DNA from 4 places in the Fictibacillus enclensis genome. Region 2 is predicted to be linked to each of the others. Evidence: riboswitches for the same ligand, from Rfam matches in the RefSeq annotation. Region 2 holds a riboswitch; each other region holds the start of a gene.
What was found. A riboswitch is a leader RNA that binds a small molecule or an ion and turns the genes downstream of it on or off. The one in region 2 is predicted to bind thiamine pyrophosphate.
Positions count from the first base shown of each region.

Region 1: another riboswitch for thiamine pyrophosphate. It lies ahead of thiD (bifunctional hydroxymethylpyrimidine kinase/phosphomethylpyrimidine kinase); the one in region 2 lies ahead of thiT (energy-coupled thiamine transporter ThiT).
Region 3: another riboswitch for thiamine pyrophosphate. It lies ahead of QNH15_RS05690 (thiamine phosphate synthase); the one in region 2 lies ahead of thiT (energy-coupled thiamine transporter ThiT).
Region 4: another riboswitch for thiamine pyrophosphate. It lies ahead of thiC (phosphomethylpyrimidine synthase ThiC); the one in region 2 lies ahead of thiT (energy-coupled thiamine transporter ThiT).

Region 1 is NZ_CP126109.1:1,688,482-1,696,145, forward strand. Features, by position in the region: gene QNH15_RS09045 (Ger(x)C family spore germination protein) at 1-549, shown strand, start outside; gene QNH15_RS09050 (GerAB/ArcD/ProY family transporter) at 700-1,794, shown strand; gene QNH15_RS09055 (YecA family protein) at 1,820-2,761, opposite strand; gene QNH15_RS09060 (IDEAL domain-containing protein) at 2,906-3,136, opposite strand; gene QNH15_RS09065 (hypothetical protein) at 3,264-3,506, opposite strand; TPP riboswitch at 3,667-3,767, shown strand; gene thiD (bifunctional hydroxymethylpyrimidine kinase/phosphomethylpyrimidine kinase) at 3,853-4,659, shown strand; gene thiM (hydroxyethylthiazole kinase) at 4,656-5,477, shown strand; gene thiE (thiamine phosphate synthase) at 5,474-6,154, shown strand; gene QNH15_RS09085 (hypothetical protein) at 6,219-6,461, shown strand; gene QNH15_RS09090 (IS1182 family transposase) at 6,591-7,664, shown strand, end outside.
Region 2 is NZ_CP126109.1:2,034,979-2,042,642, forward strand. Features, by position in the region: gene QNH15_RS10875 (Stp1/IreP family PP2C-type Ser/Thr phosphatase) at 1-758, shown strand, start outside; gene pknB (Stk1 family PASTA domain-containing Ser/Thr kinase) at 760-2,799, shown strand; gene rsgA (ribosome small subunit-dependent GTPase A) at 2,792-3,685, shown strand; gene rpe (ribulose-phosphate 3-epimerase) at 3,687-4,334, shown strand; TPP riboswitch at 4,360-4,467, shown strand; gene thiT (energy-coupled thiamine transporter ThiT) at 4,542-5,114, shown strand; gene QNH15_RS10900 (thiamine diphosphokinase) at 5,111-5,752, shown strand; gene spoVM (stage V sporulation protein SpoVM) at 5,851-5,931, shown strand; gene rpmB (50S ribosomal protein L28) at 6,062-6,250, opposite strand; gene QNH15_RS10915 (Asp23/Gls24 family envelope stress response protein) at 6,484-6,846, shown strand; gene QNH15_RS10920 (DAK2 domain-containing protein) at 6,862-7,664, shown strand, end outside.
Region 3 is NZ_CP126109.1:1,048,859-1,056,522, forward strand. Features, by position in the region: gene QNH15_RS05670 (penicillin acylase family protein) at 1-627, shown strand, start outside; gene QNH15_RS05675 (DUF1206 domain-containing protein) at 667-1,521, opposite strand; gene QNH15_RS05680 (hypothetical protein) at 1,670-2,074, shown strand; gene QNH15_RS05685 (glycine--tRNA ligase) at 2,462-3,844, shown strand; TPP riboswitch at 3,895-3,999, shown strand; gene QNH15_RS05690 (thiamine phosphate synthase) at 4,093-4,725, shown strand; gene thiO (glycine oxidase ThiO) at 4,709-5,839, shown strand; gene thiS (sulfur carrier protein ThiS) at 5,846-6,046, shown strand; gene QNH15_RS05705 (thiazole synthase) at 6,052-6,816, shown strand; gene QNH15_RS05710 (thiazole biosynthesis adenylyltransferase ThiF) at 6,816-7,664, shown strand, end outside.
Region 4 is NZ_CP126109.1:1,155,234-1,162,897, reverse strand. Features, by position in the region: gene thiC (phosphomethylpyrimidine synthase ThiC) at 143-1,900, opposite strand; TPP riboswitch at 2,038-2,148, opposite strand; gene QNH15_RS06295 (DinB family protein) at 2,590-3,045, opposite strand; gene QNH15_RS06290 (SDR family oxidoreductase) at 3,170-3,802, opposite strand; gene QNH15_RS06285 (hypothetical protein) at 4,032-4,253, shown strand; gene helD (RNA polymerase recycling motor HelD) at 4,332-6,668, opposite strand; gene QNH15_RS06275 (alkaline phosphatase family protein) at 7,000-7,664, shown strand, end outside.

The DNA of each region.
Region 1 (7,664 bases), 350 kb from region 2:
AAAACCTTTATCATCACAGGAACGGCCATTTTTAAGAAAGATAAATTGACCGACTGGCTTAATGAGGAACAATCGAAGGGCTGGGCGATGATTACGGGAAAAACGAAGGAGCTATCAATTATTACAAAAACGTGCGGAAAGAAAAAGGGCCACTTGGGCTTTGTCGCAAAGGAAATCAAAACAAAGGTGAAACCTGTGTTAAAGGGTGATCACGTCACATTTAATATACAAGTTAAAGGGAAGGGGTATCTTCAGGAAGTCACCTGCAATATGAATGTTGCGGATCCGATGGAGTTAAAAAAAATGGAGCGCTTCATCGGAAAAGTGGTGGAAGAAGAGCTTTCACAGGCAGTCCGGAAAGCACAATTAAAAAAGGCAGATATATTTGGTTTTGGGCGCTTTCTTCAGGAAGAAAATCCCGATATTTGGAAAAAGAAAAAAGATCAATGGAAACAGGAATTTGCACAGGTAAAGGTCCACACCTCTGCAAAAATAACATTGGTAACGACAGGTGCGAGAATTGAAACAGTCAACCAGCAAAAAAAATAACCGGAAATATCATATTGTACTTACCCTTTTTTGGCTGATATCGCTGTTATATACGTTCAGCTATTTAACTGATCACGACTTCGCTCATTTTACGACGTGGGTTGGTAAAATCTATGTACCGATTTATGAAATGTGGTTTGGAGGCTAACGATGAGCCATAAATTGAATCAGTGGCAGATGCTACTGCTGACCATCAGCTTTTTGGTAGGAAGCTCTCTGCTTTTGGCCCCCAACTTAACATCCTTTTATTCCAAACAGGATGCCTGGCTGTCCATGATTATTGCTCTGGCTGCGGGGCTTATCCTTAACTGGCTTTGGATCTATTTGCTGTCGAAGTATCAGTATCAATCCATTTTTGTCATTGCTGAAAAAGCCGTCGGAAAATGGATAGGCGGACTGATCTCCCTTTTGGTTGTCTTTTATGCTCTGCATCTTTGTTCCTATGTGGTTCGTAATGTCAGCAATTTTATGATCTCAAGTGTGCTGCCGGACACCAATGCATGGACGTTTCAAATGATGCTGATTATCGTGTCCCTTTATTCCTGTTATTACGGGCTGAATAATATAGCCAGGGTTAATGAGTTTCTGAACCCGATCATGGGCGTGCTTTTCCTTGTGTCCCTTTTACTGACTCTCAACCGGTTTGAATTGCATAATTTAAAGCCTTTTTTGGAGCAACCACCTAGGAGTATCCTTCAGGGAGCTTATACAACAACGGGATTTCCTTTTATTGAGGTCATCCTGCTGGGGACCGTGTTTACATATGTATCAAAAAAGAAAAATCTTATGAGAACGTATTTAATGGCTATCGCGATTTCAGGCTTAATTCTTTTGATAACGATCATTATCGTAATCGGTGTTGATGGTTATTATCTGGTGAGCCGTAATACGTTTCCTACGTTCGAACTCATGCGCGCCATTAATATAGTTAAGCTGCTCGAGAGAATTGAAGTGTTGATTGGAGCCGTCTGGATTGTCGGGATTTTTGTAAAAATTGTTGTATGTTTTTATGCAGGCATGATGGGATTGCAGCATATGTCCAAACATCACCGCTACAGAACGTTTTTGTTGCCTGCAGGATTGTGGGTCTGGGCGATGGCCAATCATGTACATTCAAACACGATGGAGTTCACCGATTTTGTGGCCAAAAACTGGACGCTTTGGTGGTTTACTCTCTATCTTATCCTGATTGTCGTTATGTTAATTGGAATTATCCGAAAGAAACACAAACCAACAGAAAGTTAAAAAAAACCTGCCATTGGCAGGTTTTTTATTGAATGGTACTTTTAAGCTGACGGTATTTGGCAGAAAGACTGGACGCTGAAACATCGTATAAAGCAGCTGTTTCCGCCTGTGATGTTCCTTGTTCTAGGTGGTGTTTGCTGACATAATAGTGCAGTGCTCCAGCGAAAAGCTGTTCTTTTCGAACGGTCAGCTTTTGGCTGTTGTTCCATTGATCCCAAAGGGGAATGGCCTTTTCATAAATTTCGGAAGAAGCTGTATTTTTCAGTAGAGCTAAAACCGAATCATTGACCGGAACAGCAGACTTGTTGGACAAAAGAATGTGAAGAACATTTGGAAAATCGTCCTTCATTGTTAATTGTTCAGACTGAATGGTTTGCAGTTTCTTTGATAGATCGGAAGCGGAAACCGGAATTTTTGCATAATCAATGTAAAATTCTTGATGTTCCCCTGTAGCGATCAGCGAACCTGCAACAAGTAATTCCACTTCAGGAAGGGATTCTGAATGGATTTCAACCGTATGTTCCTGATGAGTGAAATAATCTCTCAGCTTATAAACGTTCCGGTTTAGCTGTTCCTGAACGGTATACAGTGAAGGGGTGGTGTTCTTCCATTCTTTCACTACTTCGTAGACCTGACGCTCTTCTTTTTCTTTTTGTTCCATAAGGTACAGTTCTACGGGTGTTTTACCGTCCTGAGCCGCCGAATGAAAAATGAGCCAGCATACCATCAAGTTTGCGTATGTTTCCACCTGCTCATTATCAACATTAAATTGTTGGATAAAATTCCGTGTTTTTTTTCCCATGTCTTCATGAAAGTTGTCAAAAGCAAACTTTGCCAGCCCTTCCAGGTGACGGCTGATTTCAACCATTTGTTTCATCTTTGTTGTTGTCAGCGACCGTTGACAGCAATGTTTATATTTTTTCCCGCTTCCGCAAGGACAAGGATCGTTTCGTCTTACTTTACTCATGTTACCCTCCGTACATACTGCTCATGTTGTAAATAATCACCTTGTAAATACTAGCATAAACGCATGATAATGCAACTTTTTGCACTGCCGCACAACTGGGAGAGGGCAAAAAAAAAAGAAATCAAACCAAAAAGGTTTGATTTCTTACCCCAGGAAGCGAAGGTATTCGTCGGTCAATTCCATAAACCTGGCTTCGTCTCGTTTCTCAAGGGCTTCATCTATTTGTTCTTTATAACGTTTCATTTGAAAGGCGTGCAAGGACTCATCAAGGATCATCTGAGCAACCATATTAAAAGCGAACGGGTCATTTTTCTTCTGAAGTTTGTATTTCACAAGATCGTTCATATCTTTATTATACGACGTATTATCTTTCATGCTCTATTCCTCCTTGAATATTTTTGCAAAAGCTTGTGTAATTATAGCTAATGCTTTAGTGGGTTTTTACTAGTATACTTATCCCAAGAGATAATAGCAACAATTTTATTCTGAAAATTTAGATTTGTTATTTTTGATTTTCCAGATTTAAATCAGCCAGCACCTCATCTACGGAATGGAAAGTTTTACTTTCCAGTTGCTCACCGCCTTCCATGTCAAAAACTCGCAATTCATAAACTTCTTTTGTCGGGATATATTTGACTTCGACTGGATTGGTGTAATTTCTTGAGAAGGTTTCTTCTGACTGAGCATGACTGTATACATCTTCCGGGTTGTTTTTTAAATTTTGCAGTTTCTCTTTTATATTCATAATTTCTCTCCCTCCAGAGTTTCTATCGGGTGTTGTATAAAATATGCCCGTAACGCGCTCTTTTTAAACGCCGTTCACTAACTTTTCGACATATTCCATATTTCCGATTTGACGCCTTTATTGATGTCCGATACGATAGAGTGTAAATAATATTTATAGCAACAACCACTAGGGGAGCTTGTGAAAGCTGAGAAAAGTGAACTTTGACCCTTTGAACCTGATACGGATCATACCGTCGTAGGGAAGTGGCTTAAACGGACGACCAGCTAAATGATGATGTTTAAGCCGCCTTCTTTTTGAGGGCGGCTTTTTACATGAAGTCAAGAAAAAGAAGGAGTTTTCTATAATGTCCAACACACCAAAAGCTTTAACCATAGCAGGATCGGATTCCGGGGGAGGTGCCGGCATACAGGCCGACCTGAAAACCTTTCAAGAATTAGGCGCTTATGGCATGTCGGTCATTACGGCCGTCACCGCCCAAAATACTACAGGTGTCCAAAATATTCATGCCATACCGGTTGAAATGGTGGTAGACCAACTGAAAAGTATTGCAGATGATCTGCGGCCAGACGCGTTGAAGACAGGCATGCTTTTCAGTGCCGAAATTATTGAGGCGGTATCCTCACTTATTCAGGAATATAAATGGACCAATGTGGTGGTTGATCCGGTGATGATCGCGAAGGGAGGGTCAGAACTGCTTAAGAAGGATGCAATAGAAGCTCTAAAGAAACACCTTCTTCCCCTCGCAGAAATACTGACTCCAAACATTCCAGAAGCCGAGCAACTGACCGGAAGAAAGATTGAGGACAAACAGGGCAGAGAAGACGCAGCCAAGTTTCTGCATGGTTTGGGAGCAAAGAAAATCGTCATCAAGGGCGGTCACCTTCCCCATGAAAATGAACCAGTGGATCTGTATTATGATGGGGAACAATTGATTGAATTTGAAGGGAAACGCATTGAAACATCACAAACCCATGGAACAGGCTGTACATTTGCTGCTGCAATAACAGCCGAACTTGCTGTTGGAAAATCTCCGATTGAAGCCGTTGAAACCGCCAAAGCCTTTATACAGGAAGCCATCAGCGTACCCCTTCATCTTGGAAGCGGCCATGGACCGACCAACCACTGGGCATACAGGAGGAAATACCAATGACAAAATTACCAAATCTTATAAAAGATATTCGCTTGAAAAAACCTTTGATTCATCATATGACCAATCAGGTAACGATGAATTTTCTGGCCAATGGAATTCTCGCTGCCGGAGGAAGCCCCATGATGGCCCATCATTATGAAGAAGCAGCAGAAGCAGTAATGGCAGCCGACGCCCTTATATTGAATATCGGAACGGTTGAACCGGATTTGGTGAAAGGAATGATTATCGCCGGAAAAAAAGCCAAAGCCAATGGAATTCCGGTTGTATTTGATCCGGTCGGTGCGGGATTATCATCGTTAAGAAAAACGGCTGTTTTGGATATTATTGAGGAAGTTTCTCCAAATGTGATCTGCGGCAATGCGGCTGAAATCGCGTTCTTAAGCGGAGAAGAATGGAGCGGAAAAGGGGTAGACGGGGGTCTGGGAGAGGACAATTCGGAACTGGCCCGCTATGCGGCCAATCGGTTGAATTGCTTGGTCGCCATTACGGGTAAAGAGGATATCCTGAGTGATGGGACAGAAACTATGATCATAAGAGGGGGGCATGAAATGCTTTCCTATGTGACAGGGACGGGTTGCTTATCCACCTCTCTGATCGGGTTGTTCCTTGCTAAATCCGTAACGGCTGATTTGACTCCATTCGACCGGGTGGCCGGATCGCTTACTTACCTGGGCATTTGTGCAGAGCGGGCGGTTTCCGGCGCGCGCGGGCCAGGAAGTTTTCAAACGGCTGTTTTGGATGAGCTATATCTTCTGCGTGATGAAGAGCTTGATGAGACTGGCAGATGGGAAACTGTGGATGGAGGGAACAGCCGATGAGCAAGACCGCGCTGAAAGAAAGAATGAAGGTATATTTTATTATGGGAAGCACCAATTGTCCATCACATGCCGAAGAAGTTCTGGAGAAGGCGCTGATTGGTGGAGCAACAATTTTCCAATTCCGTGAAAAAGGGGAGGGTTGTCTGGAAGGAAACGACCGGATAGAACTTGCCATGGCCCTTCAACAAATATGCGGCCGATTTAACGTTCCATTTATCATTAACGATGATATTCATTTAATGAAGAAGTTGAATGCAGACGGACTGCATGTCGGACAGGAAGACGGAGATCTCGAGGAAATCCGTAAAGCCGTTCCGGGAAAACTATTGGGTGTTTCGGTCCACAGTCTGAATGAAGCGCGGCATGCGCTTGAAATTGGTGCCGATTACCTCGGAGTCGGTCCGGTTTATCCGACAGGAACAAAAATGGATACAAGGCCGGTGATGGGGTATTCGGTGATTCGTGAGCTGCGGGACAACGGAATAGATGCCCCTATCGTCGGAATTGGCGGTATCAATAAGGACAACGCATCAGGAGTCGTTCAGGCAGGCGCAGATGGGGTAGCTGTAATAACGGCCATCAGTAACCATCTAAAACCTTCGGAAGCTGCTGGGGAACTTCTAAAAGCGGTAGAGAATGCCAAACAGAATAACTCTTCAAACAAAATTATCAAATAGGAAGGGCACTGTTTTCATGCGTGTTCCGTACAATAAATGGACGATGCATGAAAGAGGTGTCTCTATGAAAAAACGGAGCAAAGCCTGGTCATATGCGGAGATGGTGCTTTTACTGTTGAGCTTTTTAAGTGCACTCTGGAATGGCATTTATGTAAACAGCCCTTCCGTCCTTTTTGCCATCCTCGCTGTTGTTTTTTTGTTCAGGGCAGTGGAACGGTATTATTTTAAACTGAAAATAGAATTCTATTTTAATTCAGGCATGGTGCTGGTTTTTATTATTCTGGCGGCTCTGCCGTTCATCAATTGACAGAAGCCTTTCGCTTCTCAGGCTGTCGAGAAACTCTCGACAGTCTATTTTTTTATCCATCAACTTTATTTATTCACCGCGTTAATTTGTTATAATATAACTAACAAATAAGGATCGGACGGTGTTTGTATGTATAAGCCTAAAAAGGATACTCAGAATGAAGCAGAGTTTGTTTTTATCGAAGATTTGGTTCCTGAAGACCACCTCTTGAGGAAGATTGATCGCTATATCGATTTTTCTTTTATCGGTGAGAAAGTTCGTCCTTATTATTCAGAATCTACAGGACGTCCTTCGGACCCTATTCTGCTTTTCAAGATGATGTTCATCGGCTATTTCTACGGCATTCGCTCAGAACGACAACTTGAACGAGAAGTCAAAACCAATATCGCTTATCGCTGGTTTCTTGGCTTAAAACTGAATGACCCTGTTCCAGATCATTCCACGATCAGTTGGAACCGGCGGACTCGTTTCAAAGATACCCACGTCTTTCAAGAGATCTTTGATGAGATCGTCCTTCAAGCCATGAATCATAAAATGGTGGGAGGAAGAGTCTTATTTTCCGATTCTACCCACCTTAAAGCGAATGCCAATAAACATAAATTCACAAGAGAAGAAGTGGAAGCAGAAACAAGAGGATACATTGAAGAATTAAATCAGGCGGTCGAGGAGGACAGAGAAAAGCACGGAAAAAAGCCCTTAAAAGAGAAAGAGGAGGTGAAAGAAAAGAAGCAAATTCGCAAAAGTACGACTGATCCCGATTGTGGTTTTATGTCGCGAGACCATAAACAAGAAATGTTCTGTTATTTAGATCATAGAACGACCGATATGAAATTCAATATTATCACCGATGCCTATGTCACCCCTGGGAACGTGCATGATTCTGTGCCTTACCTTTCTCGTTTAGACCGCCAAATCGAACGATTTCAATTAGGGGTAGAAGCTGTGGCTTTAGATTCAGGCTATCTCACCACTCCGATTTGTAAGGGACTTTATGACCGGACGATTTTCGGGGTGATCGCCCACCGCAGATACCACCCAACAAAAGGGCTGATGCCGAAATGGAAATTTACATACGATAAAGAACGGGAAGTATATGTTTGTCCCAATGGCCAGGAACTCGTCTACTGCACAACCACAAGGGAAGGATATCAGGAGTATAAATCGGATCCCAAGCTATGCGCAGAATGCCCACTATTAAATGAG
Region 2 (7,664 bases):
ACGCATTTAAGACAGATACAGGTAAAGTTCGTCAGCATAATGAAGACAGCGGGGGAGTGTTCACAAAAGGTGAACACTTTCTTGCCCTTATTGCCGATGGGATGGGTGGCCATAAGGCCGGAGATGTGGCAAGTTCCAAAACGATTCAGCTTTTTGAAAAGGCGTGGAATTCGATATCAGAAGATGAAATTGAAACCCCGGTAAAAGCAGAAGAATGGCTTTTAAAGACGGTAACCAATACGAATTTAGAGCTTTTTCAGTATGCCAACAGCAATGCCGATTGCAATGGAATGGGTACGACTCTTGTCGGAACGCTGTGCACCCCTTCTTATTTAACGATATTACATATAGGCGACAGCCGTGTTTATTATTTTTCCGAAAACAAGCTTATTCAAAAAACGGAGGACCATACGCTTGTCAATGAACTCGTCCGTTCAGGACAGTTGTCCGAAACGGAAGCAGAAAACCATCCCAGAAAAAACGTCATCCTCCGGGCATTGGGAACAGACGATGTCATTGAGGTGGATATCCAGACCATTTCATGGGGCGAAGGCGACCTTGTGCTTCTATGTTCGGACGGATTATCGAATAAAGTATCCCGGGATATGATGGAATCCATTGTAAGTGATGACAGCCTCTCGCTGGATCAAAAAGCGGACCGCCTCGTAAACCTGGCAAATGAAGCCGGAGGAGAAGACAATATTACGATTGGGCTTGTCCGTTACCCTCCCGATGAACAGCAAAAGGGAGTAAATTAGCATGATTGGCAAACGAATCAGCGGCCGCTATAAACTGCTCGAAGTCATAGGAGATGGCGGAATGGCCATTGTTTACCGGGCCAAAGATCTTATTTTGGACCGTGATGTGGCCGTGAAAATCCTTCGATCGGAGTTTTCGGACGACGAGGAGTTTATCAAGCGGTTTAAAAGAGAGGCAGAAGCTGCAACCAGCCTGGATCACCCCCATATTGTGAGCATCTTTGATGTGGGTGAAGAAAACAATGTCTATTTCATTGTGATGGAGTACGTAAAGGGGAAAACGTTAAAGCAATATATACGTGAAAAAGGGCGGCTGTCTGTGGAGGAGTCCATCCAGATTATTAAGCAGATCGCTTCGGGTATGGTAGCTGCCCATGAACATGGAATCATTCACAGAGACATTAAACCACATAATATTCTCATTGATGAAAACGGAGTGGCCAAAGTTACCGATTTTGGCATCGCACTTGCCATCACATCGGCGACCATCACACACACCAATTCGGTTTTGGGCTCGGTTCACTATTTTTCACCCGAACAGGCCCGCGGAGGCGTAGCCAACGCAAAATCGGATATTTATTCACTGGGAGTCGTACTATTTGAAATGCTGACCGGCCGAGTCCCGTTTACTGGAGAGTCGCCTGTATCTGTCGCATTAAAACATTTGCAGGAAGATGTTCCGGAACCGAGGAAAATTAATCCGGAAATTCCGCAAAGCGTGGAAAACATTATCCTTAAAGCCCTGACCAAAAACCCGGTCTACCGGTATGACAGTGCCCTTGAGATGATGGATGACCTTGACACGGCGTTGTCACCTCACCGGCTGAATGAGGACCGGTGGAGTGATTTTGATGAATCTGCCGATGCGACAAGGATTATGGCTCCGGTTTCCATGACAAAAGAGGCGGAAGCAAAAGAACCTGAGCCTAAACCGGATCAGCCTCCGGCACCAAAGAAAAAGAAGAAAAAGTGGCGAATGATTCTGCTCATTCTTATACTTTTGCTTGCTGTTGCGGGGGTTGCCGCTTTTGTCATGCCAGGGATGTTTAAAGTTAAAGACGTGTCAGTCCCCAATGTAGTTCATAAAGACTACGCCGACGGCTATGACAAGCTTGTTAACCTGAAACTTAAAGTGGAGCGCAAAGACCTGTATGACGATGAAGTTGAACAAGGCAAAATCATCAAACAGGACCCTGAAGCCCAGTCCATGGTAAAAGAGGGGAGCACGGTCACGCTCTATGTCTCTAAAGGATTTAAAAAGGTAGACATGGAAGATTTGACTGGCATGAAGGAAGAAGAAGCAAGAGATTTGCTGAATGAAAAAGGATATAATACGAAAAATATTGAAACGATACCAGTAGAGTCAGAAGAAACACCAGAAGGGGAAGTAGTATCCCAGAGTCCCGAAAAAGGCGAAAAGGTCAATCCGAGTGAAATTCAGGTCATCCTTCGGGTAAGCACAGGGCCGCCAACCGTTCAGCTTGAAAATTTGGCGAATTCATCCAAAGAAGATGTGCAAAATTACATCTCCCAGGAAGGACTAAATGTTGATTTCTCAGAAGAATATTCGGATTCGGTCGAGGAAGGAAAAGTCATTTCACAAAAGCCTTCTCCGTATACCACTGTAAAAAAGGGATCAACAGTAAATGTCGTCATTTCCAAGGGAAAGAAGCCTGAACCTAAACCGCCTGAAGAGAAGCCAGAAGAAAAGCCGGAAGATAAACCGGAAAAGCCAGATTCGGGCGAAGAACCACAGGACCAGGAAATCACGTTTAACAACAAAATTACCGTGGAAGTGTCCAAAGAAGATGAGGACCAACAATTTCAGGTAAGAATTGTTTACAGTGATGCCAAAAAGGATAATGCTGTATTTGTGGAAGAACAAATTTCGAAAACGAAAGAATATATGGTGCCGCTCACGGTTTCACCAGAAAAGGATGCGTCCTATACGGTATATTTAAACGGAAAAGAGCAAGCGGCCAAAACATTTAACTATAAAGATGCAAAGGAAGGAAATTTCAAAGGAGAGAATAATGAATAATAAGACTGAAGGAAGAATTATAAAATCAGTCGCTGGTTTTTATTATGTGCTTTTCAATGACGAGGTCTTTCAATGCAGAGGACGGGGGAATTTCAGAAAGAAAAAAATTACTCCTGTGGTGGGGGACTGGGTTGTGTTTGAATCTACCAACCCTACGGATGGGTATATACTCGATGTAAAAGAGAGAAAGAATGAATTGAACCGGCCGCCCATCTCGAATGTCGATCAGGCTATTTTAGTGTTTTCTGCGGTGCGGCCCGAATTTTCAACAGCGTTGCTCGACCGTTTTCTTGTCCACATCGAGGATAATGGCATACAGCCGGTTATATGCATTACAAAGATGGATTTGATCGAGAGTAACGAGTACCAGCAGGAGATTGAAAATTATATCACAGCCTACCGCAAGCTGGGATATGATGTCCTTCCAACCTCTGCCATGTCGCTCGCTGGAATGGAAGCCATCAAACCCATTTTTAAAGGCAAAACCAGTGTGTTTGCCGGACAGTCGGGAGTTGGAAAGTCGTCTCTATTGAATGCACTGATGCCTGAGCTTATGCTGGAGACCAATGATATATCCGACCATTTGGGCAGGGGAAAGCATACGACCAGGCATGTAGAACTCCTTCCATATGGTGAAGGACTGATTGCCGATACACCGGGATTCAGTTCGCTGGATTTTGTTGAAATCGAAACCGAAGAGCTCTCTTATAATTTTCCGGAGATGAAAGAAAGAGTATCGGATTGCAAGTTTCGGGGCTGCACACACAGCTCGGAGCCGAAATGTGCGGTAAAAGAAGCCGTGGAAGAAGGGGATATTCCTCGCTTCCGCTATGACCACTACTTGGAATTTTTACAGGAAATCAAGGAACAAAAACGGAGGTACTAACATGATAAAAGTTGCGCCATCCATACTTTCCGCTGACTTTTCGAAGCTGGGCGAAGAAGTCAGGGCAGCTGATGAGAGCGGGGCCGATTACATCCATATAGATGTGATGGACGGTCATTTTGTACCAAACATTACGATGGGCCCGCTTGTGGTAAACGCGATACGCCCGTTCACAGATCTGACATTTGATGTCCATTTGATGATTGAAAATCCGGATCAATATATTCCTAATTTTGCAGAGGCAGGAGCCGACATCATTACGGTTCATGTAGAAGCGTGCCCCCATCTGCACCGGACCATCCAGCTGATTAAAGAGCATGGAAAAAAAGCGGGGGTTGTACTGAACCCTGCCACTCCGATCGATACGATTAAGCATGTTCTTCCTGAATTGGACCTTGTTTTAATCATGTCGGTCAATCCGGGCTTTGGAGGACAGTCTTTTATCCAAGAATCTTTATCAAAAATCAAGGAACTCAGAACACTGATCGACGAAAAGGGTCTTGATGTCGAGATCGAGGTTGACGGGGGCGTAAATGCAGAGACCGCACGCCTTTGTGAAAAAGCGGGAGCGACTGTCCTTGTTGCGGGATCGGCCATTTATGGGAAAAAGGACATAAAAGGTGCAATTCAGGCCATTCGTGGTGTATAATAGATGGGTATAAAGAACTGAGAGAAGTAACCACAGGGGGAGTCCCATACAGGGGCTGAGAGGGGAGTAAGTTCCCGACCCTTAGAACCTGAAGCAAGATCATGCTTGCGTAGGAATGTGGAGTCGCTGTTGTTTCATTAAAAAGCAACCGTCATTCACATGCCGGTTGCTTTTTTCTTTTCTTAACCATGTTAGGGGGAGAACAATATGACAAAACGGATTGGGTTTTTAACCGAAATCGCAATGATGTCCGCACTGGCCATCATTTTAAGCTTTGTACAATTTAAAGGGATTTGGGCCTATGGGGGATCGGTTTCTCTGGAAATGCTGCCGATTTTTCTAATGGCGTTCCGCAGAGGAGTATCCGGGGGGGTCGCCACAGGCCTGATCGTAGGAATGGTCAAAATGCTGATTGACGGAACAGCGGGCATTCATCCGGCTTCCTTGATTCTTGATTATCCGCTGGCCTTTTTGCTTGCTGGTTTTGCAGGAGTTTTCAGAGTCAATGCCGTATCTTCGCCAAAAAGAAGAATGTCAGCCATTGTGGCTGGAATCTTGTTTGGAAGCGTGCTCCGTCTTGCTTCTCACGTGGTTTCCGGTGTCATTTTCTTTGCAGCATACGCTCCGAAAGGAATGAATCCTTTTGTGTATTCAGTAATCTATAATGTTTCCTACATGATTCCGGTTGCTCTTATCACCATTGCGGCGTTCCTTTTCTTAACGAAAACCGCGCCTCGCCTTCTTCATCACACGGGCCGCGGAGTAACACAGGCAGCATGAATATCATCATTGTAGCAGGAGGTCCGGAAGAGAAGCATCCGGACTTTTCTTGTTTTCCTGTAAATGACTCCGTCTGGGTAGGAGTTGATCGTGGCGTGTACCATCTGCTGAAAAAAGGCATCAAGCCTCATTATGCCTTTGGTGACTTTGACTCACTGGACAGCAGGGAAAGGGAATGGATGTCCTCTTATGAACTCCCGTTATTTGAATATGACAGAGAAAAGGACAAAACCGACCTGGAACTGGCCCTCGAATGGGCGGTTGCCGAACAGCCGGAGGGAATCATATTGCTTGGTGCGACTGGCGGCAGGCTCGATCATGAACTGGCCAATATCCAGCTTCTGCTTTTGGGCCTTGAACAGAGTGTGCCGATCGAGATCCGCGACAGTCAAAATTCAATCAGCCTGAAAGCACCCGGGACATATGAGGCCGTGAATGAACCGGAGTACCCCTATCATTCCTTTCTTCCCTTTAACGGGCCGGTGAATGGCCTCTCGCTTTCCGGATTTAAATACCCATTGAAACAGCAATATTTGCCAATGGGTTCCACCCTTTGCATATCCAATGAGCTTGTAAATAAAAATGGTACTTATTCCTTCTCTGGCGGCATATTAATGTTCATAAAGAGCCATGATTAAATTAATCTTTAACGTCAGGCCGCATGGTACTATTTTTTATATGATGAATATATTTACAAGGAATGTCTTATTTTTTAAGGGCCTGGAGGAGGGGTATGATGAAATTTTACACCATTAAACTGCCTAGGTTTTTAGGAGGATTTGTACGTGCGGTTTTAGGTTCGTTTAGAAAAGGATAAAAGAGGACGACCGGCACCTTATTTTATGTACAACATTTATTAAAAAAGGAAAGGCACCCTGTCAAAGAGGGTGCCTTTCCTTTTTTTTGCAAAATAAAAAACAACGGGGAACCCGTTGTTTTATGAGCATTTACACACGTTCAATTTTTCCGGATTTAAGGGCACGTGCAGAAACATATACACGTTTCGGCTTGCCGTCAACCAAAATGCGGACTTTTTGAACGTTAACTCCCCAGCTCTTTTTGGTTTTGTTCAAGGCGTGTGAACGCTTGTTTCCTGTTTTAGGGCCTTTTCCAGTAACGTAGCATTTGCGTGACATATTGTGTACCTCCTTTATAACAGTAAAACTGTATCATATCAGTCGTATGTTAAATACTAACCTATAGTAGCATGACCACTAAAGAAAAGCAACAAATGAATTTATGCATTTCAAGTAAAAATGCTTGACATAACTTTGATGCTATTGTCAAATGGAGATGTCCTTTTAAAAAACTTAGTTATATAGTAAAATGAGGGTTAGCCATAATTGATTCATAAAAAGGGGGATTCATCATGTCCATTGAAATGAAGAACAAATACGGCCAGATTGACATTTCTACGGAAGTCATCGCAACCATTGCTGGAGGAGCCGCAATTGACTGTTACGGAATTATTGGCATGGCGTCAAGAAAGCAGCTTAAGGATGGCATTACCGAGCTTTTAGGGCGTGACAACTTCTCTCGGGGAATTGTGGTTCGACAGGAAGAAGAAGAAGTACATATTGATATGTATATTATCGTAAGCTACGGAACGAAGATTTCAGAAGTAGCCCATAATGTTCAAACCAAAGTGAAGTATACACTTGATCAAATGCTGGGTCTGTCTGTGGATTCGGTTAACATCTTTGTTCAAGGTGTCAGGGTTACAACCCCTTAGTTAGGAGGAAAGTTTGTGTCTTTAACAGTTTTAGACGGTAATAAGTTTGCGGCCATGGTTGCACTCGGTGCCGCAAACTTATCAAAAAATGCAGCAATGATTGATGCACTCAATGTCTTTCCTGTTCCAGATGGAGATACAGGGACCAATATGAACCTTACCATCACTTCCGGGGCAAAAGAAGTTCAGCAAAATACCAGCGCCGATATCGGCAAGGTTGCTCAAGTCTTTTCACGCGGCCTGCTGATGGGAGCAAGAGGCAACTCTGGGGTAATACTATCCCAGCTTTTCCGTGGTTTTTCAAAATCAATCGAAGGGAAGGCAACGATTACTTCGGTTGACTTTGCAAAAGCATTTGAGAACGGAGTGGAAACAGCATACAAAGCTGTGATGAAACCGATCGAAGGAACCATTTTGACAGTGGCGAAAGATGCGGCCAGACGAGCCGTAAAGTCAGCAAAGAAAAATGATGATCTTCTTCTCGTCATGTATGAGATTGTTGAAGAAGCCAAAGTTTCTCTTGATCGCACTCCTGATTTGCTTCCTGTACTGAAGGAAGTAGGGGTGGTGGACTCCGGCGGACAGGGGCTTCTGACGGTGTATGAAGGATTTCTTTCTGCCCTTGAAGGAAAGGAACTGTCTGAAATTTCCCAGCAGGCACCTTCCATGAAGGATATGGTCAATGCCGAGCATCATAAAGCTCAGATCCATATGAAGACCGAAGATATTCATTACGGATACTGCACCGAATTTATGGTGAGATTCGAAGATGATAAAATAAAAAAAGCACCATTCAGTGAAGATGAATTTCGAAACGA
Region 3 (7,664 bases), 990 kb from region 2:
GATAAAGAACTTGCTGCACCTTTACTATTTAATTTATGGATGCAGGAATTCAGCAACGTGCTGTTTGAAAAAAAGATTGATCAAAAGATGATGAAACTTTTTGACGGAAAAGCGCAAGTAGTCGATGAACTTATACGTTGTGCATCAAAGGGGCAGGAAGGACCCTGGGTCAAGGAAGCGGGCGGATTGCAAGCTGTCTCCAACCGGTCATTTTCACGAACGGTAAAGGAAGTAGAAAACGTGCAAGGTGAGAACACGGAGAAGTGGAGTTGGGGAGCTTATCATACCCTTCCTTTTGATCATCCACTCGCTGCGATTAAACCGCTTAACCCGCTGTTTAATCCGAAAGAGACGGAGATGGGCGGCAGCAGGGTGACGGTCGGAGCGGCAGGCTGGGATCCTGCAACAGGAAAAGTAAATCACGGAGCCGCCTGGCGGACGGTCGTCGATCTCTCGGACCTGTCCAAATCATATAATGTGGTTGGTCCAGGGCAATCGGGACATGTGCTGAGCAAGTGGTACGACAACCAGATCAAGGATTGGACGACGGGAAACTATCATGTAACCGATACAAAGGAAGCTTCCTTTAAAGACGAAGAAAAACTTGTTCTCACACCGGATCAATAAAACAACATCCCGGCTCTTTTGAGCCGGGATGTTGTTATTTTAAGGGTCGAGCCTTCTGAAGCGTGCTTCAAAGAGCAGGTAAACGCCGTAGGCAACGAGACCGAGAGCTACTATGGTCAGGAGAACCTGCCCATAGGGCTGTTTAACAAGCTCCGCAAGTGCCCCGTCCAGTCCTTTCGTCTCATCAGGGTCTGCCTGGACGGCTGCACGGATGAGAAAGATGCCCATAATGGCAAAGACGATTCCGTGGGCGGAAATTCCAAATTTGCCAATGTAACGTGCTGTTTTCCATTCTTTTTGATTCATTTCTTCGCGCTTCAGTTTGTTTAAATATTTTTCCTTATAGGCCTTATAAAAATTAAAGATTCCTACCCCGATCAGAATGGCGCCAAGGAGCCCAATGATGAACTGGCCAAAAGGCTGCGCAAGAACTTTGGCTGAAAGTGTCTGGTATTTCTCGCTGGAGGAACCACTGCTAGCTCTGAATATAATCTTGATGGCACTTCCGCATAAGCCGAAATAGACACCTGCAACAATGAGGTAGCTTATGCGTGCCATCCATCCTTTTGCATCCTTCCCTTTGTGCTCGGGATCAAAGATTGCCATGATGACTTCCCACAACGCATAGCCGGCAAGCCCGACAGCGAGCACTGCAAGCAGAATGGAGCCAAAAGGCTGCTTGGCGATCGTGTAAAGTGCACCAGAGGAAGTAGCGAGTTTCCCCTCCAAACCGAATGCAGTCATAACCGCGAGTACTCCAATGAGAATGTAAACGGCACCTTTCGACAGGTGACCAAACCGGGCCATGCGAACGATCCATGGCTCTGCTTCTTCTTTGTATTCTTCTGCTTTTCTTTCAGCGTGCTCTTTGTGCTGTGACAAATCTTTATCCATATGGGTGCCCCTTTCAAAGGTTCTATGTACTTAGTACCCATTTTCTCCAATTCATCAAACTAACAGACTGCTGTTCCACACCCATATTCCCTAATTGGCATACCATATGAAGAACCTTATGTAATTTCGACAAAAGGGAGGGTTATTCATGAAAGAACATTATTATGGCTTATGCTGTCAATATATGGGGCAGGATGTTGAAATCACAACCCAAGATGGCGGCAGATACGTAGGAACCATCCAAAATGTTGACACGGAAAATGTTTATTTGTTTCCCCATCAGGATGATGGTACGGGAAGATTTTTCCCATTATTGGGTGCAGGGCTGATTGGTCTTGGACTCGGCACAATTGCGGGCTTCGCACTCGCTCCACGTCCGCCAGTTGCCTTTGGCTACGGTTATGGTTACGGCGGGGTGGCTCCGTTTCCAGGCGCTTATGGAGGGGTACCGGGAGGATTCGGCGGCGGTTTCCCAGGTGGGTATGGTGGATTCGGCGGTGGTTTCCCAGGTGGATATGGAGGCTTTCCGGGCGGCGGATTTGGGGGCTTCTAAGGGCTCTTATGAAACTCATCGACAATGGCGATGAGTTTTCTTTTTTTACCTGAAAGAATAAAAGTTCTGCATACCGTACAGACTTGACATTATGGCGGAAAAACTGTACTATTTTTTCCATAATCGAAGATCATAACCGCAATGACAGACCAATAGTATCTGAGCCTCTTTAGATGAAGCGAACCGGGGATGGTGAAAGCCCGGGCGAATGTTCAGAGAAACGGAAGTCTCGAGCCATTAATTGACCAAAGCGGATGCAATAGTGATTGCATCAATTAGGGTGGAACCGCGTGAGTACAGCTCTCGTCCCTGGACAAACAGGATTTGTCTATGGGCGGGGGCTTTTTTGGTTTTCAAAAAGCAAATGCGAATAAAGGAGAGAATGACATGAGTGTGACAATGGAGCAAGTCGTCAACATGGCGAAACAGCGCGGATTTATTTTTCCGGGATCTGAAATCTACGGAGGACTTTCAAATACTTGGGATTATGGCCCGCTCGGTGTGGAGCTGAAAAACAATGTAAAAAAAGCCTGGTGGAAAAAGTTTGTTCAGGAATCCCCTTACAATGTAGGTCTCGATGCTGCGATCCTGATGAATCCACAAACATGGGTGGCTTCAGGACACATTGGAAACTTCAATGACCCAATGATAGACTGTAAACAGTGTAAAGCACGCCACCGTGCGGACAAGCTGATTGAAGATGCGCTTTCCGAAAAAGGCATTGAAAAGATTGTGGATGGATTGTCATTTGATGAAATGGAAAAATTGATTGAAGAACATAACATTGCCTGTCCTGAATGCGGAGCACATGATTTTACTTCCATCCGCCAATTTAACCTGATGTTCAAGACATTCCAGGGGGTAACAGAGTCCAGTACGAACGAAATCTATCTTCGCCCTGAAACAGCGCAGGGGATCTTTGTAAACTTTAAAAACGTTCAGCGTACCATGAGGAAAAAGCTGCCGTTTGGTATTGCACAAGTAGGCAAAAGCTTCCGAAACGAAATCACGCCAGGAAACTTTACATTCCGTACGCGGGAATTTGAACAGATGGAACTTGAATTCTTCTGCAAACCGGGAGAGGAATTGAAATGGTTCGATTTCTGGAAGCAATACGCCCATGATTTCCTATTGAATCTTGGCATGAAGCAGGATAAGCTTCGCCTTCGTGATCATGAATCCGAAGAGCTTTCTCACTACAGCAACGCGACGACAGATTTTGAATATCAGTTCCCATTTGGATGGGGCGAGCTCTGGGGAATTGCTTCCCGCACCGACTTTGACTTGAAGCGCCACAGCGAACATTCCGGAGAAGATTTCAATTATATTGATCAGGAAACGAACGACCGCTATGTTCCGTATTGCATCGAACCATCGCTTGGAGCAGATCGTGTCACCCTTGCCTTCTTGATTGATGCTTATGAAGAGGAAGAGCTGGAAGGCGGAGACACACGAAATGTGCTTCATCTGCACCCTGCCCTTGCGCCGTTTAAAGCAGCGGTACTGCCCCTTTCCAAAAAATTATCCGAGGAAGCGCGTGAAGTGTTCGCAGGTCTTGCCAAGGACTTTATGGTGGATTATGACGAAACCGGATCAATCGGAAAACGGTACCGCAGACAAGATGAAATCGGAACGCCGTTTTGTATCACGTATGATTTTGATTCGAAGGAAGACCAGCAAGTAACAGTTCGTGACCGTGATACAATGGAACAGGTGCGTATGCCGGTATCCGAATTGCGTGCGTTCCTCGAGCAAAAAATCAGCTTCTAATCACTTTACATTTTTTTCGCTCGTGGTAAGATGAAAATAACTTCATATTATAGCAACACTGGGGGAGCCTTCCGGGCTGAGACTGAACGCATTGTTCTAAACCCTTTGAACCTGATCTGGATGATGCCAGCGTAGGGAAGTGCCACTGCACAGCTTTGACAGCTGCTGCAGCTGATTTGAAAAAACAGTGAATCAGCCACTCTTTCTACGCAAAGAGTGGCTTTTTTGTATGGAAATGAGGAATGGAAATGCACCCATTGGAGTTCCATGTCATCACGGACGGCAAACAGAGCGAAGACCGTATTCTTTCAGTGTCATCCATCCTTGCCCCCCATGTGACAGCGATACATATCAGAGAAAACAGCCAGGCTGCAGGCGACATTTACAGTTTGTCCGAAAAGCTGAAGCAATGTGGCATACAAAGAGAAGCCATTTATATGAATGACCGTGTGGATGTTGCGGTAGCTGCAGGACTCGGCGGCATTCATTTAAAGGAAAGCAGTCTTGCGCCAGATGTGGTCAGGCATCATTTTCCCTCTTTTAGAATCGGTCAGTCAGTCCATTCGAGGGATGGGGCGATCCAGGCGGAACAGAAGGGGGCGGACTATCTTTTCTTTGGTCATGTTTTTTCGACCGAAAGCAAAAAGGATAAAGAGCCAAGGGGACTTGATCAATTGCAGGAGGTGGCCGAAGCGGTCAGCATTCCGGTTCTCGCCATAGGAGGAATTTCTCCGGAGAGAGTTGGCGCCATTGTCAGCGCAGGAGCATCGGGCATTGCTGTCATGTCAGGAATCTGGAAGGCGGAAGATCCTGTTTCGATAGCCAAACAGTACAAAGCAGTTTTAATGAAAGAGAGTGATCAGGATGCGCAAACATTATGATGTCATCATCATCGGCGGAGGGGTCATTGGCAGTTCGATCGCCTACTTTCTTCGCCGTCACACCCCTTACAACGTTCTTGTATTGGAACGAAACAAAATTGGAAGTGAAGCCTCTTCTGCGGCGGCCGGCATGCTCGGAGCCCAGGCAGAGATTCATGAAGCAGGCCCGCTGTATGAGATGGCCAGACAGAGCAGGCAGCTTTTTCCGGAACTAAGTTATGAACTTAAGGAAATCAGCGGTGTGGATATGGAATGGGTGGATAAAGGATTGTTTAAAACAGCCAAAGACAGCTGTGAGGCAGAAAGGCTGCAGGATTTGGCTGCCTTTCACAGGGCTAACGGACAGCCCGCCGAGTGGATGGACGTGGATGAACTTTGTAAAAAGGAACCAAACGCATCAGCGGAACTGGCGGGCGCCCTGTTTTTGCCGAAGGACGGTCAGGTGAATGCTCCCAAGCTGACTCAGGCCTACGCCCAGGCCGCTGTAAAGCTGGGTGCCGATTTTATGGAGTATACAGAGGCTGCTGGCTTCGATTTTGCCCAACTGGGAACAGGCGTGCAAACCAGCGCAGGCACGTTTTATGGGGAAAAACTGGTGCTGGCTTCAGGCGTATGGACAGGGAGACTTGCTGCCCAGACAGGCCTTCATATGCCGGTCTTTCCCGTAAAAGGAGAATGTCTGTCGCTGAATTTTATGGAGCCTGTCATTACCTCAAGCATCATTTCAAAAGACTGCTACCTTGTGCCGAAACAGGGAGGCAGACTGGTGATCGGCGCGACGATGCGTACGGGAACCTATGACCGGAAAGTAACCGCTGAAGCCGTCGGGCAATTGCTTGAGGGTGCGATAAAGGTGGTTCCCGGCATCCGTAATGGAGAATGGGAGAAGGCGTGGAGCGGCTTTCGTCCGCAAACACCGGACGGCCTGCCGTATATGGGGAAACATCCCAACCATTCCAACATTTATTTTGCGGCCGGGCATTTCAGAAACGGAATTCTTTTGAGCCCGATTACCGGGCAATGGATAACCGAGCTGGTTTGCGGAAGGAAAGAGGAGCAAAGTCTGAATGAGTTTGCTCCCGAACGGTTTGTACTTGAACAAATGAAAGGATGAGGGGACATGAAGCTGATCGTAAACGGAAACACAATGGAAGTTGCCCGGGTTCAGACGGTTGATGATTTAATCAAAGAGCTAAAGCTGGCTGGCAAGGGGGCGATCGTAGAGCTTAATGAAGAAATCTTGAACAAAAGCCAGCATGCCGAAACGGTATTGGCCAACGGAGATAAAGTAGAGATTGTCCATTTTGTAGGAGGAGGATGAGCATTATGCTTAAAATTGGAAACCATGAATTTTCTTCACGTCTTCTTTTGGGAACGGGAAAATTCCCGGATTTTGATGTTCAAAAAGAAGCGGTTAACGTATCAGGTACAGAGATTCTGACATTTGCAGTCAGGAGAATGAATATTTTTGATCCGGAACAGCCGAATTTTTTAGAAAAGCTGGATGCGTCGAAATATACTCTGCTTCCCAATACGGCGGGTGCCAAAACAGCAGAAGAAGCGGTCAGGATCGCAAAGCTGGCAAAAGCATCAGGTTTATGTGATATGATTAAGGTAGAAGTTATAGGAGATTTCAAGACCCTTCTGCCTGATCCGGTAGAAACGCTGAGAGCGTCGGAGATCTTGCTGAATGAAGGATTTACTGTTCTGCCTTATGCTTCTGATGATGTACTTCTTGCAAAGAAATTAGAGGACCTTGGCGTGCATGCCATCATGCCCGGAGCTTCACCCATTGGTTCGGGCCTTGGAATCATCAACCCCTTAAATATCAGCCTGATCGTCGAGCAGGCAACGATCCCGGTTATTGTGGATGCCGGGATCGGATCGCCGGCGGATGCCGCGTTGGCGATGGAACTCGGCGCTGATGGTGTGCTGCTGAACACAGCCGTCTCGGGCGCAGAGGATCCTGTGAAAATGGCAAAAGCGATGAAGCTTGCGATCGAAGCGGGAAGGCTTGGTTATGAAGCGGGACGAATTCCGAAGAAACGGTATGCCACGGCAAGCAGCCCGCTGGAGGGAATGAGTGTTTAATGAACGATCGCTACTCCAGGCAGATCTTATTTGATCCGATCGGAGAAGGGGGCCAGGAGCTCCTGGCCAATAAGCATGTACTGATCATTGGTGCCGGGGCACTGGGCACTGGAAATGCTGAAGTTCTTGCCCGTGCGGGCGTTGGGAAGATCACAATCGTCGACCGGGATTATGTGGAGTGGAGCAACCTGCAGCGGCAGCAGCTGTTCAGCGAGGAAGATGCAAAATACCGGATGCCCAAAGCGGTGGCGGCAAGAGAACGGCTGGAACAGCTTAACTCTGATATCCAGGTCGAAGGGCTTGTTATGGATGCAGGTGCCGAAGAGCTGAGGGAGCTGACAGAATTTGTCCACCTCATCATTGATGCCACGGATAATTTTGATACAAGGCTTCTGATTAATGATATTTCTCAGGAAACCAAGATCCCATGGATCTATGGTGCCTGTGTGGGAAGCTATGGCCTTTGCTATACCATTATACCGGGAGAGACTCCTTGTCTTAGCTGTTTGCTGGAAAAGGTGCCGATGGGCGGAGCTACGTGCGATACAGCAGGCATTATAGCACCCGCTGTACAGACGGTTGTAGCCCATCAGACAGCGGAAGCGTTAAAGCTGTTAACCGAAAACAAGGAAGCACTCCGGAACAAACTGGTTTCCTTTGACCTGTGGAACAATTATTACATGGCGATGGATGTAAGGAAGTTAAAGAAACAGGATTGTCCTTCCTGTGGCAATCATCCAACGAATCCTTTTTTGAATCCCGAAAACCAGACAAAAACAGCCGTGCTCTGTGGAAGAGATACCGTGCAAATCCGTCCCTCTGAGCATGGGGAACGGGATCTGGAGGAG
Region 4 (7,664 bases), 880 kb from region 2:
ATTCTTTCAGTAAAGCTGCACTTTACACAGGTCCGTTTGTCCGATTCAGAGGTTTCAAAGAAAACGTGAGAACAATGGGACTGTATTTCCTTCAGCTGTTTTTCTAAAAGCCTCATCCGTTCGGCAAGCTCCTCACAGTTTTTCATAAATACAGATTGGAGCCCTGTTCCTGAAACTCTTTTGCTTTTTTCTTCATTTCTTTCTCGGCTTCTTGTTTTAGTTCAGGCATGTTCCGCAGATCGTGAGAAATTCGCATAGAGCAGAACTTCGGTCCGCACATTGAACAGAAATGAGCGGTTTTCGCTCCCTGTGCGGGCAGGGTTTCATCATGGTATTCTCTTGCCCGGTCCGGGTCAAGTGACAGATTGAATTGATCCTCCCATCTGAATTCAAAACGGGCTTTGGACAGTGCGTTGTCCCGTTCCATGGCTCCCGGGTGGCCCTTGGCCAAATCGGCTGCATGGGCTGCAATCTTATAGGTGATTACCCCCTCGCGCACATCATCTTTATTGGGTAATCCCAAATGTTCCTTTGGTGTCACATAGCAAAGCATCGCAGTTCCGAACCAGCCGATCATTGCGGCTCCAATGCCCGATGTGATGTGATCATAGCCCGGGGCAATATCCGTTGTTAGCGGCCCGAGTGTATAGAAAGGCGCTTCATGGCAGATCTCCAATTGTTTATCCACGTTTTCCTTGATCTGATGCATCGGCACATGTCCTGGTCCCTCAATCATCACCTGGACGTCATGCTTCCAGGCGATTTTCGTCAGTTCTCCCAGCGTTTCAAGCTCGGCAAACTGTGCTTCATCGTTCGCATCGGCAATCGATCCTGGACGCAAACCGTCCCCAAGGGAGATGGAGATGTCATAGCGTTTGCAGATCTCACAAATTTCCTCAAAATGACTGTACAAGAAGTTTTCCTCATGGTGAGCCAGGCACCACTGGGCCAGGATGGAGCCGCCACGCGAAACGATGCCGGTCACCCGGTTGATGGTTAATGGGACATATCGGAGCAAAACCCCTGCATGAATAGTAAAGTAGTCCACCCCCTGTTCCGCCTGTTCAATTAACGTATCTTTGTACACCTCCCAGGATAAATCTTCAGCTATGCCATTCACTTTCTCAAGCGCTTGATAAATCGGGACTGTGCCAACAGGTACCGGTGAATTTCTTATAATCCATTCCCTGGTCGTATGGATGTCCTTTCCAGTGGACAAATCCATAATGGTATCCGCTCCCCAGTAAGTCGCCCAGGTCATTTTCTCAACTTCTTCTTCGATGGAGGAAGTTACTGCTGAATTGCCTATATTTGCGTTGATCTTCACGTGGAAATTCCGGCCGATAATCATGGGCTCTAACTCAGGATGGTTGATGTTTGCCGGAATAATCGCTCTTCCGGAAGCCACCTCATTGCGGACAAATTCTGACTCCAATCCTTCCCTGATGGCGATGAATTCCATTTCCGGCGAGATGATGCCTTTTTTTGCGTAATGCATCTGGGTTACATTTTTATCTTTTCGTGCACGCAGTGGTTGTTTTACAGCAACAGGGAAAGCATAGGCATTCCGTTCATTCTTTTCGTTATATCCATTGTCTTCGGGCTTCACATTACGTCCTTCATAATTTTCAGTATCATTTCTTTCCTGAATCCATGGTTTCCTTAAAACCGGAAGTCCTTTTTCTACATCTGATGTATAAAACGGATCAGTATAGGGCCCGCTTGTGTCATAAAGAAGCACCGGCGAATTCTTCTCTTCCCCTCCAGAAAGCCTGGTGGTACTCAGATTAACCTTTCTCATGGGCACCCTGATATCTTGGCGAGAACCCTCTTGATAGATTTTCTCACTGTTCGGGAATTGCGATTTCAATGAAACCTTTTTTTCGTTCTGTACTGTCATGCCACTTCCTCCTCTTGTTAAAAGTCGGAGCTACACGCAGCGGGGAATGGCGAAGCAACGGGTAAAATAAAAAAGCCAGGTTCTAATCAATAGAACCCGACAGGATAGACAAAGAAACAAACATACAAATATACCGTTATCTTCGACTCCTACTTTCCTACGCTGGTATAACCCAGATCAGGTTCAAAGGGTCAAAGGGATCGTTCTCCCCTCTCTCAGCCCGGCTACGGGCTCCCCTAGCAGAAAATATATTTTATTTTCCATGTTATCATAGCTTCTATTCAACTTTCACGCAATCCGCCTTTTGTCACAGGCTGATGCACACCTTTTTCTCTTAAATCATAAAAATGTCGCAGAACATGGTTTAATTTGACGAAAAAAGAGGAAAGGATGGAGTAGAAGAACTATCCATTACAAATCAAGGCAGGGAGAATGCATGCTAAAACATACAGAGGTTGTTTTGTTTATGAAAGAAATCGCTACGCTCACTGGCGAATATATACGTTGCAGAGATCATCTATTAAAAGAAAAAATTAAAGATGATATCGATTTTTTACATTCAGTCATTCACTCCTGACTTAACGTTTTGTGGTGGATGACTTTACATAAAACTTAAAACCTCTGTAACTTTCTGCCTTTTGCGTGTATATAAATAACCCGGAGAACCTGAACAGGTTCTCCGGGTTATTTTAGTGCTGTGTGCGTTCGAGCAATAGCTTCATGGAATGCAGCTGACCCAAATGGTTAGATTCATGAAAGAGAGACATAGCGGCCAATTCCCGGAACGTTTCCAATCCAAGAAACGGTTTTTCCAGCTTTTGCTCAAGGGCTTCTTCCGGAATTTCCTTGATGCGGAGAAGCTGCTTCTCAAGCTCGGGAGTCAATTCCTCGATGGATGGAACATCTCCTTGCCAGTCAACCGGCTTTGACCCCTTGCCAAACCATTCGACATATTTCCCGGGCAAAGCAAAGGATTTACCAAACAGAAACTGTTCGGTAACGGTTAACACGTGCCCGATGTGCCATTGTATCGTGTTGTTATACCCTTGTGGCTGAATATCAACCAGTTCTGGTGAAATCTTGCTGATGCTTCTTAAGAAAAATCCTCTTGTCATTTCGAATTGTCTGTAAAGTTCTTGGTTCATTTCTTTTATTCTCCTTTCAAAAACCCTTATTTCCTACACTAACAGAAAACACCTTCGAAATGCAGTGCAGAAGGTCTCAAATGAAAAAGGCATGCCCTCGGAGCATGCCTTTTCCATTCTTTATTTATAGGGATTTAAGGGCATCGGCTACTGGCTGGTCTCCTTCAAGGATTTCAAAAATCTTATGATTGGCATTCTCCAGGTCCAGCGACTGAACCATGACTTTCGCCACATCTGCCCGGGAGATGCTTCCCTGGCCCAGCTGCTCACCAATTTTTATTTTCCCATTTCCTCCGTCATTGGTCAGGGCGCCCGGCCTCACGATGGTATAGTGAAGCCTGCTGGATTCCAGCCGGTCGTCTGCTTCACCTTTCATCCTCAAATAATGCTGTAGTTCTTCCGGGCCTTTTTCAGGACTTCCGGCCCCCATGCTGCTTAACATGATAAAACGCTTCACCTGTTGCTTTTCCGCTTCTTCCATCAGCTTGATGGCCCCGTCCCGGTCAACCGCCTCAGTTTTCTCTGGTCCTGTTTTGGAACCTGAACCTGCCGCAAATATGATGGCATCACACCCTCTGATCGCATCTGAAAGATCCCCTTCCAGATCCGCCAGCACCGTTTCGGCTCCCAGCGTTTCGAGTTCTGAGGCCTGTTCTTTTTTTCGTATAATCGCCATTGCTTCATGTCCTGCGCCGGCTAATTCCTGCAAAATCAGCCTGCCGGTTGTTCCGTTTGCTCCTGCAACTGCTACTTTCATTTTTCAAAACTCCCTTCTACTCTAACTATTACCTTTTCATACCCTCATAAACCTATTCCTAGTCCGCTTTTGCTTTCTCTTACCTGCGTTAAGCTCAATTGCAAAATAACTGAATTTTCGATATAAAAAGATAAAATGTTACAATTAAATTTCTTTTTGCCTGTACAAGAGTAAAATGCTAAAATTGTGGTATTAATCTTATATAAACCAATACGGAGGTGGTCCCGTCATGGTTTCGTTAGTCAATCACGTTTGCCGGCAGCGTTCCTGGTCAGTTGGACAAAAAGAGATACAAGGAAAAGAATACGACTCGGTGGTAGGCGCCTTGCAGAATTGTCATGAAAATGAAGCAGTTGTTTGCAGAGTTAATGATGATTCCGTTTGCGTAACCAGCAAAGAGGATATTCAGGAGTTAGAGGAAATTGGCTATAAAGTCCTAGCCGCCAATTAACACACCCATTCGGGTGTGTTTTTTTTTTGCAAAATAACAAAAGCTTGCCATTTCGGCAAGCTTCGACAAACTGATCATTTAGTTTTCAGCATGAAAGGTATCCTCAGGAATTCGTTCAAAAAACGGCGAAAGGTCTCCTTTGGCGAAAAGATGTAGTTCATGCATAGCACGGGTGCAAACGGTATAAAACAATTTTCGTTCGCTTTCTTTTCCATACACTTCGTTTGACGCATCATAAACAAGAACAGCATCAAATTCAATCCCTTTGGCGAGATAGGACGGGATGATCAGTGTTCCTTGCTTAAACGCGGACGATTCTTTCAGCATCAATTCTACCTCCACCTGTTCCTTCAATGCTTCATACGCCTCTTTGCACTCCTGTTCGGTTTTGCAAATGACGGCAATCGTTTTAACCTTCTCGTTTTGAAGATGCGCAATCGTATCTGCAACTGAGCGGGAATGGTCACGAGAAACGGAAAATTGCTTCAGTACCGGCTTTTCTCCATCCCTGTTGAATGGAACAACCTTATCCGGTTCATCCAGCAGTTCTCTTGTAAACTCTACAATCTGCCTTGTTGACCGGTAGCTTCTGGTCAGAATAATCTGCTCTGTATTCTCCCTGCCAAAACGGTCGTACAGCATTTGAAAAGCGTCTCCTGTGGAATGCGCATAGATGGATTGGTTTAAATCCCCCAGTACTGTCATTTTGCTCCGCGGAAACAGCCGTTGTATGAAGGCAAACTGAAACGGTGAATAATCCTGGGCTTCATCAATGAATACATGTCTTACAGCCGTATTAGTCTGAAAGCCTTCCATCCGTTCTTTTAAATATAAAAATGGAGTAGCATCTTCATAATACAATTCTCCCTGGGCAAGAGTTTTTGCAGTAAGCAGGCATATTTCTTTCCATCTGGACGGGACTTCTGCAGGTGAAACCACTCCATCCTCTTTGAACAACGCCATATAGAGTGCTTTTAAATTAATGAAAGTTAAAGCTTTAATCCTTTTCTTCAGCAGCTTAAATGCTCTTGATACGACATAAGCCGATAACAGCTTTTGCTCTCTTTCAAAATCGTTGAATGTATTTTCTGAGTACTGCTTTTTCTTTTGCAGTTTTTGATACAGCTTTACGTATACATCCTTTTCGAGCAGCTGTATTTTTTCCTCTACCCACGGTTCATTTCTTTCGGCTTTTTCGAATTTGCGCACCTCACGGACCAGCCATTCGGATACGAGTTTCATCCGGTTCGGAATCGAGACCGATGGAGCGTAGGAATAAAACTTTTCTTTAATCTCCTCAGCCGGGATGAGTACTTTCCCCCTGAATTTGATCGGTTTAAAGATTATTCCCTCTTTACGAAGACGAGAAATGTGCTTTTCAATCATATCCATAAAGTCCAGAGACGCTTTGTATTGGATACTGGCCAGCCTTGTCTGATCCTGTGGACCCTCTCCAGCTGTCAGCACCGCTTCCATTTGTTCGAGCGGATCCTCAAGGTGAAAGGAGCTGCCCAAATGATGGTGAATATACTGCTGAAACGTCGTTTGCATCATATTTTCCTCACCGAGCTCAGGAAGGACATTGGATACATAACTGTTAAATACGTTGTTTGGAGAAAAAAGAACGATTTGGTTGGCTGTCAGCGTTTCTCTGTAACGGTATAGCAGGTAAGCCACACGCTGAAGGGCGGCGGAGGTTTTTCCGCATCCCGCAGCACCCTGGACGATCAACAGGGACCCCTTCGTGTTTCGAATAATCTGGTTCTGCTCTTTCTGAATGGTCGCCACAATACTTTTCATCTGCGGGTTCGCCTGACGGCTCAATACTTCCTGAAGCAATTCATCACCAATGGTTACACCCGTATCAAACATGCTTTTGATGATAGCGTTTCGAATGATATATTGGCGCTTAAGCTCCATCTCACCTGAAATAACACCGCCAGGAGCTTCGTATTCCGCCTTGCCCAGAGAATAGTCATAATACAGGCTTGAAATGGGCGCCCGCCAATCATATACCAAAAATTGATCCTTTTCTTCATCATAAAAAGAGGCAATGCCAAGGTAAATCGGCTGAGAATCGGAATCACTCTTCTCTTTAAAGTCGATTCTTCCAAAGTAGGGAGAATCACTCAAGCGCACCAGGCTTTTCATTTGATCTTCTGCATTTTTGTGGCTGCGTTCAAGTTCTGAAAGCAATTCCGCCTGCTGTTTAATGCTGGCCGCAGTCTCGATCGCTTCATCGGCATCTTCTAAATTGACGGTCACGTCTTCCCAGAAATTTTTCCGGATGTCAACCACGTCTACTTTTTTACCGCCGAGATGTGCCTCCAGCCTCCGGATCTTATGAGCAGCCTTCTCAACAACGGAATTCACACGCTCCTGCTCTGTCTGCCATTCTTTTTCCCACTGGTTCATGGCCCCTCTCCTTTATCTAAAATTTTTTTCGTATATCACTTGACAACAGATCAGCTTACATAGTATAATAAATTTGGATAGTTATAATATTATTTAAACTCGTAAGCCACAACCTTGATTTTAGCACAGCTATCATAAACAAAGCAACCTTTTATTTACATATGAACCCCAGAGCCGAAGCCTGTTCGGCTCTTTTTTTATGTCCTCTTTTTCACTCCATTGTCCCTCTAGTACATTCTATGCAATACCTATGGTCCATTGAGGGAACTCTTAAGGATGGCATATACTTAAATTGACAGATAAATATAAAATTTTACAGGAGGGAACGACATTGAAAAAGGACCGCTTTAAAAAATGGCTTCCTATTGCCCTTAGTACCGCCGTCGGGCTTGGAGCCGTTTCTATGTCGATGCATGGCGATGCAAAGAACCTCACCAAGAAAGAACCTAAAATAAAGAATGTTATTTTCATGATCGGGGACGGGATGGGCCCTTCGGCCACCACAGCATTACGGTATTGGAAAGATGATCCAGATACAATGGAAATGGAAAAAACCGCTTTTGACCGTTATTTCGTTGGAAAACAAATGACCTATGCTGATGATCCCGATGAGAATATCACTGACTCTGCTTCCGCCGCCACAGCAATGTCCACCGGAGAAAAAACATACAATGCCGCCATTGCCGTGGACAAAGATCAAAAGGAATTAAAAACAGTGCTCGAGGCGGCCAAAGCGCGAGGAAAATCTACCGGGCTTGTTGCCACTTCTGAGCTCGCTCACGCCACCCCTGCTTCTTTCGGCGCACACGATCCAAACCGTAAGAACATGAATGAGATTGCCAACGATTATTTCGATGAAAAAATCAGCCATAAGCATAAGGTCGATGTCCTTCTCGGAGGTGGCTCATCCAATTTTATTCGCAATGACAGAAACCTGGTGAATGAATTTAAGAATGCAGGATACAGCTATGTGACCACAAAGGATCAATTGCTCCG